2 regions of the Planomicrobium sp. MB-3u-38 genome follow, and region 2 is predicted to be linked to the other one. Evidence: riboswitches for the same ligand, from Rfam matches in the RefSeq annotation. Region 2 holds a riboswitch; the other holds the start of a gene.
The links. A riboswitch is a leader RNA that binds a small molecule or an ion and turns the genes downstream of it on or off. The one in region 2 is predicted to bind lysine.
Positions count from the first base shown of each region.

Region 1: another riboswitch for lysine. It lies ahead of dapA (4-hydroxy-tetrahydrodipicolinate synthase); the one in region 2 lies ahead of CXF70_RS14925 (Na+/H+ antiporter NhaC family protein).

Region 1 is NZ_PJBO01000037.1:78,081-81,531, reverse strand. It holds gene ypfJ (KPN_02809 family neutral zinc metallopeptidase) at 1-480, opposite strand, end outside; gene CXF70_RS08455 (class I SAM-dependent methyltransferase) at 537-1,157, opposite strand; lysine riboswitch at 1,287-1,467, shown strand; gene dapA (4-hydroxy-tetrahydrodipicolinate synthase) at 1,615-2,496, shown strand; gene CXF70_RS08445 (STAS domain-containing protein) at 2,554-3,399, opposite strand.
Region 2 is NZ_PJBO01000071.1:137,250-140,700, forward strand. It holds gene CXF70_RS14915 (DUF72 domain-containing protein) at 1-666, shown strand, start outside; gene CXF70_RS14920 (bifunctional metallophosphatase/5'-nucleotidase) at 694-2,037, shown strand; lysine riboswitch at 2,104-2,285, shown strand; gene CXF70_RS14925 (Na+/H+ antiporter NhaC family protein) at 2,397-3,451, shown strand, end outside.

The sequences.
Region 1 (3,451 bases), on a different contig from region 2:
GTACGCCATGGCAAAATCACCAGGCGCATTGAATTGACGCTGCAATTCACCGTAAAAATCCAAATCGATATAAAGCTTATAATCTGCAGGACAATAAAAAGGACCCACCGACGCACCGGCAGTACCGCAGGCGGACTGTACACTGTCCGTAAAGAGGACAAGTGTCGGCTCTTCATATTGCATGCCTTCTTCTGCAAAAACTTCGGTCCACACTTCTTCCGTATCCGCGAGTACGACAGATACGAAGTCAGCCAATTCTTCTTCCTGTTCGGTCGCCTGATAAGGTTCACCTGTACTGCTGCCGCCGGAACCATTTCCGCCCATACCATCAAGCAGGATGCCCGGATCTCCTCCGAGGAATGTCACGATCAGGATCAGCACAATACCGCCGAGCCCGCCGCCGACTGCCAATCCTTTACCTCCGCCGCTTCCTCTTCTGTCTTCTACATTCGCACTGCCTCTCCGGCCTCTCCACTTCATAGGACCACATCCGTTTCTGTCTCATTTCAATTGTTTATACCCATTTGTAAGATTCGTTAAATCTCTTGCTGAGTATATTTGTAAATTAAAAATTGCTCTGAAGGATCTTTATTGAATTCCGGCAAACCAATTTGTTCCTTCAATTTAAACAGGTTGCCGCGTTCCAGATAGTCGATGTATTCGGTGGAAGGATAATAGAGGATGATTGTCAGATCTCTCGGAAAGTTTTCAGCGGACAATAGAATATTGTCTACGATTTTCATGAATATCTGCTCAGAAAAAGGGTTGAAAAAGTAAAAGACCGTATCTTCCGGTTGAATATGATAGTCCTGAGCTAAGCCTTCACGGAAGTCGATGCGCCCTGCAGCTCTATGATTTTTTCCTTTACGGTTATAAGTTTCGAGGTTTTTCAGCGCCTCCGTAAAAAAGCTGGTATTCAGCTCAATGCCTGTGGAACGGCAGCCGAAGCGGTCGTGCGCATAAAAATTCAGCCGTCCTTTGCCGCTGCCGAAATCCACCAGTCCATCGTCGACGCCAAGAGGATGGCGATTGAATAATTCCTTTAAATGCAAATATGGGGTTGGTTCATACCTGTTGTGGTGAAGTGTGGCTTCAGAAATCCACTGTGTGCCTTCTGTCGCGATATTCAAATATTGGTCGCCTTCAAATTCCTTCATGCTGTTCTCCCCCAATTCTGCTTGCCCTGAGTGCTGGCCTTGTCTTTCAATACCCGATTCTTCTTGCAAATAACAGCGTATTTTGATAAAGTCGAGCTAATTCAATAGTTCTTGCTTCCTTTACAGGGAAGTGAGGATAGAGGCGCAATTATCATCAGTAAGCAGATTGAGGAGCACGGGCTCCGCCGACTTCTGCCGGAAGGGATATTTGCCGAAGCGGCGGAAAGCCCCTGATTTCCGTTGCTGGTCCTGCATTTAAGAGATGCCGGATTGTCATGCGGCTTTTGACGCATGGAGGGCTATCTGACGCACAGCAACACATCCCGTTTGTGTTTGCGCAGCAGCAGCGGCCCTTCGCCGCTGCTTTTTTTATGGCCATAGATAATTTCTGATGTGGCACTAAGCAGATGACCACACCTCGGATCGAACTAAAAAAATTAATAAAGGATGGGATATTATGAACTTCGGAAAAATCATCACTGCGATGGTCACGCCTTTTGACGCAAACGGCGATATTGACTTTCCAGCCACAGAAAAATTGATAGAGCACCTCATCGCCAACGGTTCTGACGGCCTCGTCGTTGCCGGCACTACCGGTGAATCGCCGACTTTGACGGCAGCTGAAAAATTGGCGCTGTTCAAATTTACTGCAGAGAAAGTGAACGGCCGCATTCCCGTCATAGCAGGAACCGGTTCAAACGATACCCGTTCATCGATTGCGTTGACAAAGCAAGCGGAAGAAGCAGGTGTCGATGGCATCATGCTTGTCACGCCTTATTATAATAAGCCCGCGCAAGAAGGCTTATTCCAGCATTTCAAAGCCATTGCCGAAGCAACTCGCCTGCCGATCATGCTTTACAACATCCCCGGCCGCAGCGCTGTCAATATGGCACCTGAAACAATCATCCGTTTGTCCGCTGTCAGCAACATCGTCTCTGTCAAAGAAGCCAGCGGCAACCTTGACGCTGCGTCAATGATCATCGATGGCACGCCGGACGGCTTTACGGTATACAGCGGCGACGATGGTTTGACGCTTCCGCTGATGGCAATTGGCGCGGATGGCATCGTTTCCGTGGCTTCCCATATCATCGGCAATGAAATGCAGGAGATGATCACAAACTTTACAAGCGGCAACATCAAAGAAGCGGCAGCCCAGCACCGCAAACTGCTTCCGGTCATGAACGCGCTGTTTGCAGCACCAAACCCTGTACCGGTAAAAACTGCTTTACAATTACTCGGCGTCGAGACGGGCAAAGTCCGCTTGCCGATGATTCCGTTGAACGACGAAGAAACTGTCACCCTACGTCAGCTTCTCGAAGCCGGCAATATCCGGGCTTAATTCATATGAACGAAAAAAACGCTGGAGCATCGCGCTTCAGCGTTTTTTCGTGTTCAATTATAATTTAGTGAAATCAAGCTTCTCAAGTGTCTGCTTCAAGCTGCCGCCCGTTACGAGTGAACGCGTGTCGATAGCCAATTGGGACAGCGTAATCGCAATTTCTGAACGGATGCCGGTCAAAATCGCTTTAACACCCACCATATTGAGTGCCTGAACAATCTTAATGATTTGTTCAGCCACCATTGAATCCACTTTGACTACGCCGGACAGGTCGATCACCAATGTGGAAATCCGGAGTTTATTGGCAGCTGTCAGTGTTTTCTCAAGGATGAACTGAGCACGGTCAATTTCAAGATCTCCAACAAGCGGCAAAATCGCTACTTTATCAGCGATCGGCACCACTGGAGCGGAAAGTTCGAAAAATTCCTGTCGCGCTGCAGTGAGTCTTTCCTGATATGCATCGATATAGGCGCTGCTGTAAGAATACATAGCGTGATCCAAAAGTGTATGGAAAAATTCCATCCCATCGAACAAAGTCTCCATAGGGATACTTTGAAGTTTCCCTTCACTTCTGATCAATTTCGCCAAATGTTTGCGGTATAAAGAAGATTCAGCAAGAGCTGCGTCCAGCATCATATTCGCTTCCAGGAAATAGCGGCCAGTTGCGAAGCCCCAGGAATCAATGGCTTCGTAAACCTTTTTTTCGTCACAGGAATTTATCAGGGAAGTTCCGAGCAATTCTACGAAACCTGCTCGGGCTTCTATGACCTGCTTGATGAATTGTTCATTTTGGACCATATCGTCAGGTTCCGAATCCTTCATGACTTCTTCGTTGATCAGTTCCGCAATCAGGTATTTATCATCTATGACACGCTGTCCCAAAACTTCATAATATTTATCCATCAGTACCTCCATGAGCTAGCATTCAATGTTATTTGAATTTATTATACCTGTA
Region 2 (3,451 bases):
GTGAAGGCGTATCAGGCAATGACCGGACATTTGCGCGGAGAAAACCCGTTTGATACAGAAGAAGAAATGTATGAGGCTTATATTAAATCCATCAGACCGCTGAAAGAAGCGGGCAAGCTCGCGATGGTGCTGCTGCAATTTCCTCCATGGTTTGATTGTGTCAAAGAAAATGTGGATGAAATCAGGCGAATAACAAGCAAGATGAGTGAATTCGATTTGGCAATCGAATTCCGGCATCAATCCTGGTATGCAGAAGGGTTCCGTGAGAAAACGTTCGAATTTCTGCAGGAGCTTAACTTGATCCATTCAGTTTGTGATGAGCCGCAAGCGGGTGATGGCTCGATTCCGCTGGTGCCAGTCTCAACCCGAAAAGATAAGGTACTGTTCAGGCTGCATGGCCGCAATGTTCACGGATGGCAGAATGTAGGGAACTCGAAAAAATGGCGTGAAGTCCGTTATTTATATGACTATAACCAGGAAGAGTTAACAGAAATAAGCAGAGCGGCAAATAAGCTGGCTGAACAGGCCGACAATGTCTATGTCATTTTTAATAATAACTCCGGCGGGCATGCAGCAGGAGATGCAAAGCAATTCCAGCAGATGAATGACTTGACCTTCGAAGATCTGGCTCCCAAGCAATTGGATCTGTTTGAAGGGGAATTTTAACGAGAGGCGATAAAGAGGTGTTTTAAAATGGCTGAAACTATTCATATCTATCACACAAATGATCTGCACAGCCATTTTGGCAATTGGCCAAGTATCCATGCTTTTTTGGCTGAACGGAAGCAGTGGCACGAAGAAATGGGCGATTTCTGTCTCATTTTGGATATCGGTGACCATGTGGACCGTTCGCATCCGTTCACTGAAGGCACAGCGGGGAAAGGTAATGTGAAATTGTTGAATGAAGCGGGTTACGATGCAGTGACAATAGGCAATAACGAAGGCATCACTTTATCGAAAGAGGAATTGGATGAATTATACAGGGATGCGGATTTTGATATCATCCTATCCAACCTCATAGCTGAAAACGGCGAACGGCCGGATTGGGCCAAGCCGTATAAAATCATCAGGACACCTGAAGGCAAACGGATTGGCCTTGTCGGTGCCACAGCCGAATTCACACCTTTTTATGAAAGGCTGGGCTGGAAAGTGACTGCAGCCCGGGACTCCATTCTGCAGGCCGTCGAAGAGGTCAAGTCTGAAACAGATTTTATTGTCTGCTTGTCGCATCTGGGGATAAGAGAAGATGAACTTCTAGCCGAAAGCTGTCCGGAAATCGATTTGATATTAGGGGCGCACACCCACCATATTTTTCATGAAGGAAAAGAAATTGGCAATGTACTGCTCGGAGCTGCAGGCAAGTTCGGCGCTTATCTGGGGCACGTTATTATAGAAGAAGATCTGAAAAAGAAAAAAGCGTATTTAATTGAAACAGAGAAATTAGAGAATCCTGACGAAAATTATGACCAGAAGCTTCGGGAACACGGGAAAGAATTGATGAGGGATGCTGTGTTTTATAATGATGCAGCCCTTAAAGCCGAATGGTTTAAGGAATCTGAGATGGCCCAGTTGTTCGGCAAGGCCATGATCGAGTTCTCGGGGGCGGATTGTGCGCTGTTCAACGCCGGCTTGTTTATGCAGGACATGCCGCTTGGTGAAATAACACGCTACGATTTCCATCAGATGCTTCCTCATCCCATAAATCCGTGCATGATCGAACTGAGCGGTGCTGAGCTGAAGGAGATATATCTTCAGTCAATGAATGCTGAATGGCCACAGCTTGAGTTGAAAGGATTGGGTTTCAGAGGTGCAGTTTTCGGTAAGATGATCCGTACGGGAATGGATCTGGACAATCATCAATTATATATAAATGGGCACATTGCTGACAGTGATCAAATTTATAAACTCATCACTTTGGATATGTTCACATTCGGATATTTCTTTCCGGAATTCAAACGTTCAGCCAAAACTTATTTTATGCCGGAGTTCATCCGGGACGTATTCAGCGGTTATTTTTCGCGGAACATGGTGCGGTAGGAGAACTGGATGAAATTGACCTTGATTTCAAAACAATTTTAGTATATGCTAACAAAGAATTGTATATCGATGGGTAGAGGCTGCAAAACTGATGAGTAAGATATGTGAGCGTGACAGCGATGATCATATTTGAAAGGCGGTTTTGCCGAAGTCCATTTTCCGTTGTCACCGGAAAGTGAGGCTGGGGGCATCCTTAAAAGGGATGTCACTGTCATTTATGCTTGCATAAATGGAGAGCTACAGGGTTGTTTGATGTTTTACCGCACAGACGAATTGTAGGAAGCCGACTTGTCCCTTAGGATAGAGCCGGCTTTTTTTTTCTCCATTCTATTCCATCAAAAAATAGGAGGAAACTATTCATGGAAAACACGATCTTCTCGATCCTGCCGCCGATTATCGCAATCGTCATGGTATTGCTGACCCGGCGGGTATTATTATCATTGGGCGTAGGTATCATTTCAGCGGCGCTCATTCTAACGTCATTCGCGCCGGTTGGTGCAATGCAGGAATTATTTACATCATTTCAAGTGATCTTCTGGGATGAAGGCTTTAATGCATATAATGTCTTTATTCTTCTATTCCTATTATTGCTTGGCATCATAACTGCTTTCGTCAGTTTGTCCGGAGGAAGCCATGCTTTTGCTGACTGGGCATCAAAACGGGTCAAATCACGCCGCGGAGCAAAAGTTCTTACAGTAGCGCTCGGCATTGTCATTTTCATCGATGATTATTTCAATGCATTGGCGGTCGGACAGGTTGCTCGTCCAATAACGGACCGTTATAAAGTATCTCGAGCGAAACTCGCTTATTTCATCGATTCTACGGCAGCTCCTGTCTGCGTGGTTTCACCGGTATCGAGCTGGGGCGCCGCAATCATCGGGATCATCGCTACGATTCTGGCCGGGCAGACATTCGTAGAGTATTCGGCTTTGGAAGCATTCCTATGGATGGCGCCGATGAACTTCTACGTGATTGCTGCACTGGCGATCGTCTTCTTCGTTGCCTACCGTGATGTCGATTTCGGGGAAATGAAAAAACACGAAATCAATGCAATCGAAAACGGTCAGCTTTACGATCCGGATAAATCGATTCCTGGAGAAATGAAAGAAGAATTTCCATCCCATTCCCACGGACGTGTTCTTGATTTACTGCTTCCAATTCTTGTATTGGTTGCCGGCACCATCGCCGCAATGTTGTGGACGGGTTATCAGAACGCAGGCCAGCAAATGGATGTCTGGCTGATTTTTGAAAATACGGATGTTCCTTTATCGTTATTGGTGGGTGGACTTCTTGGGACCATCACATCCATCGTGCTTTACTTGCTGCAAATGAATAAAAATGAAACTGCCAATGCCGGATGGATCGGCAAAGGAATCTGGGCAGGGATCAAATCAATGATCGGTGCTGTCCTGAT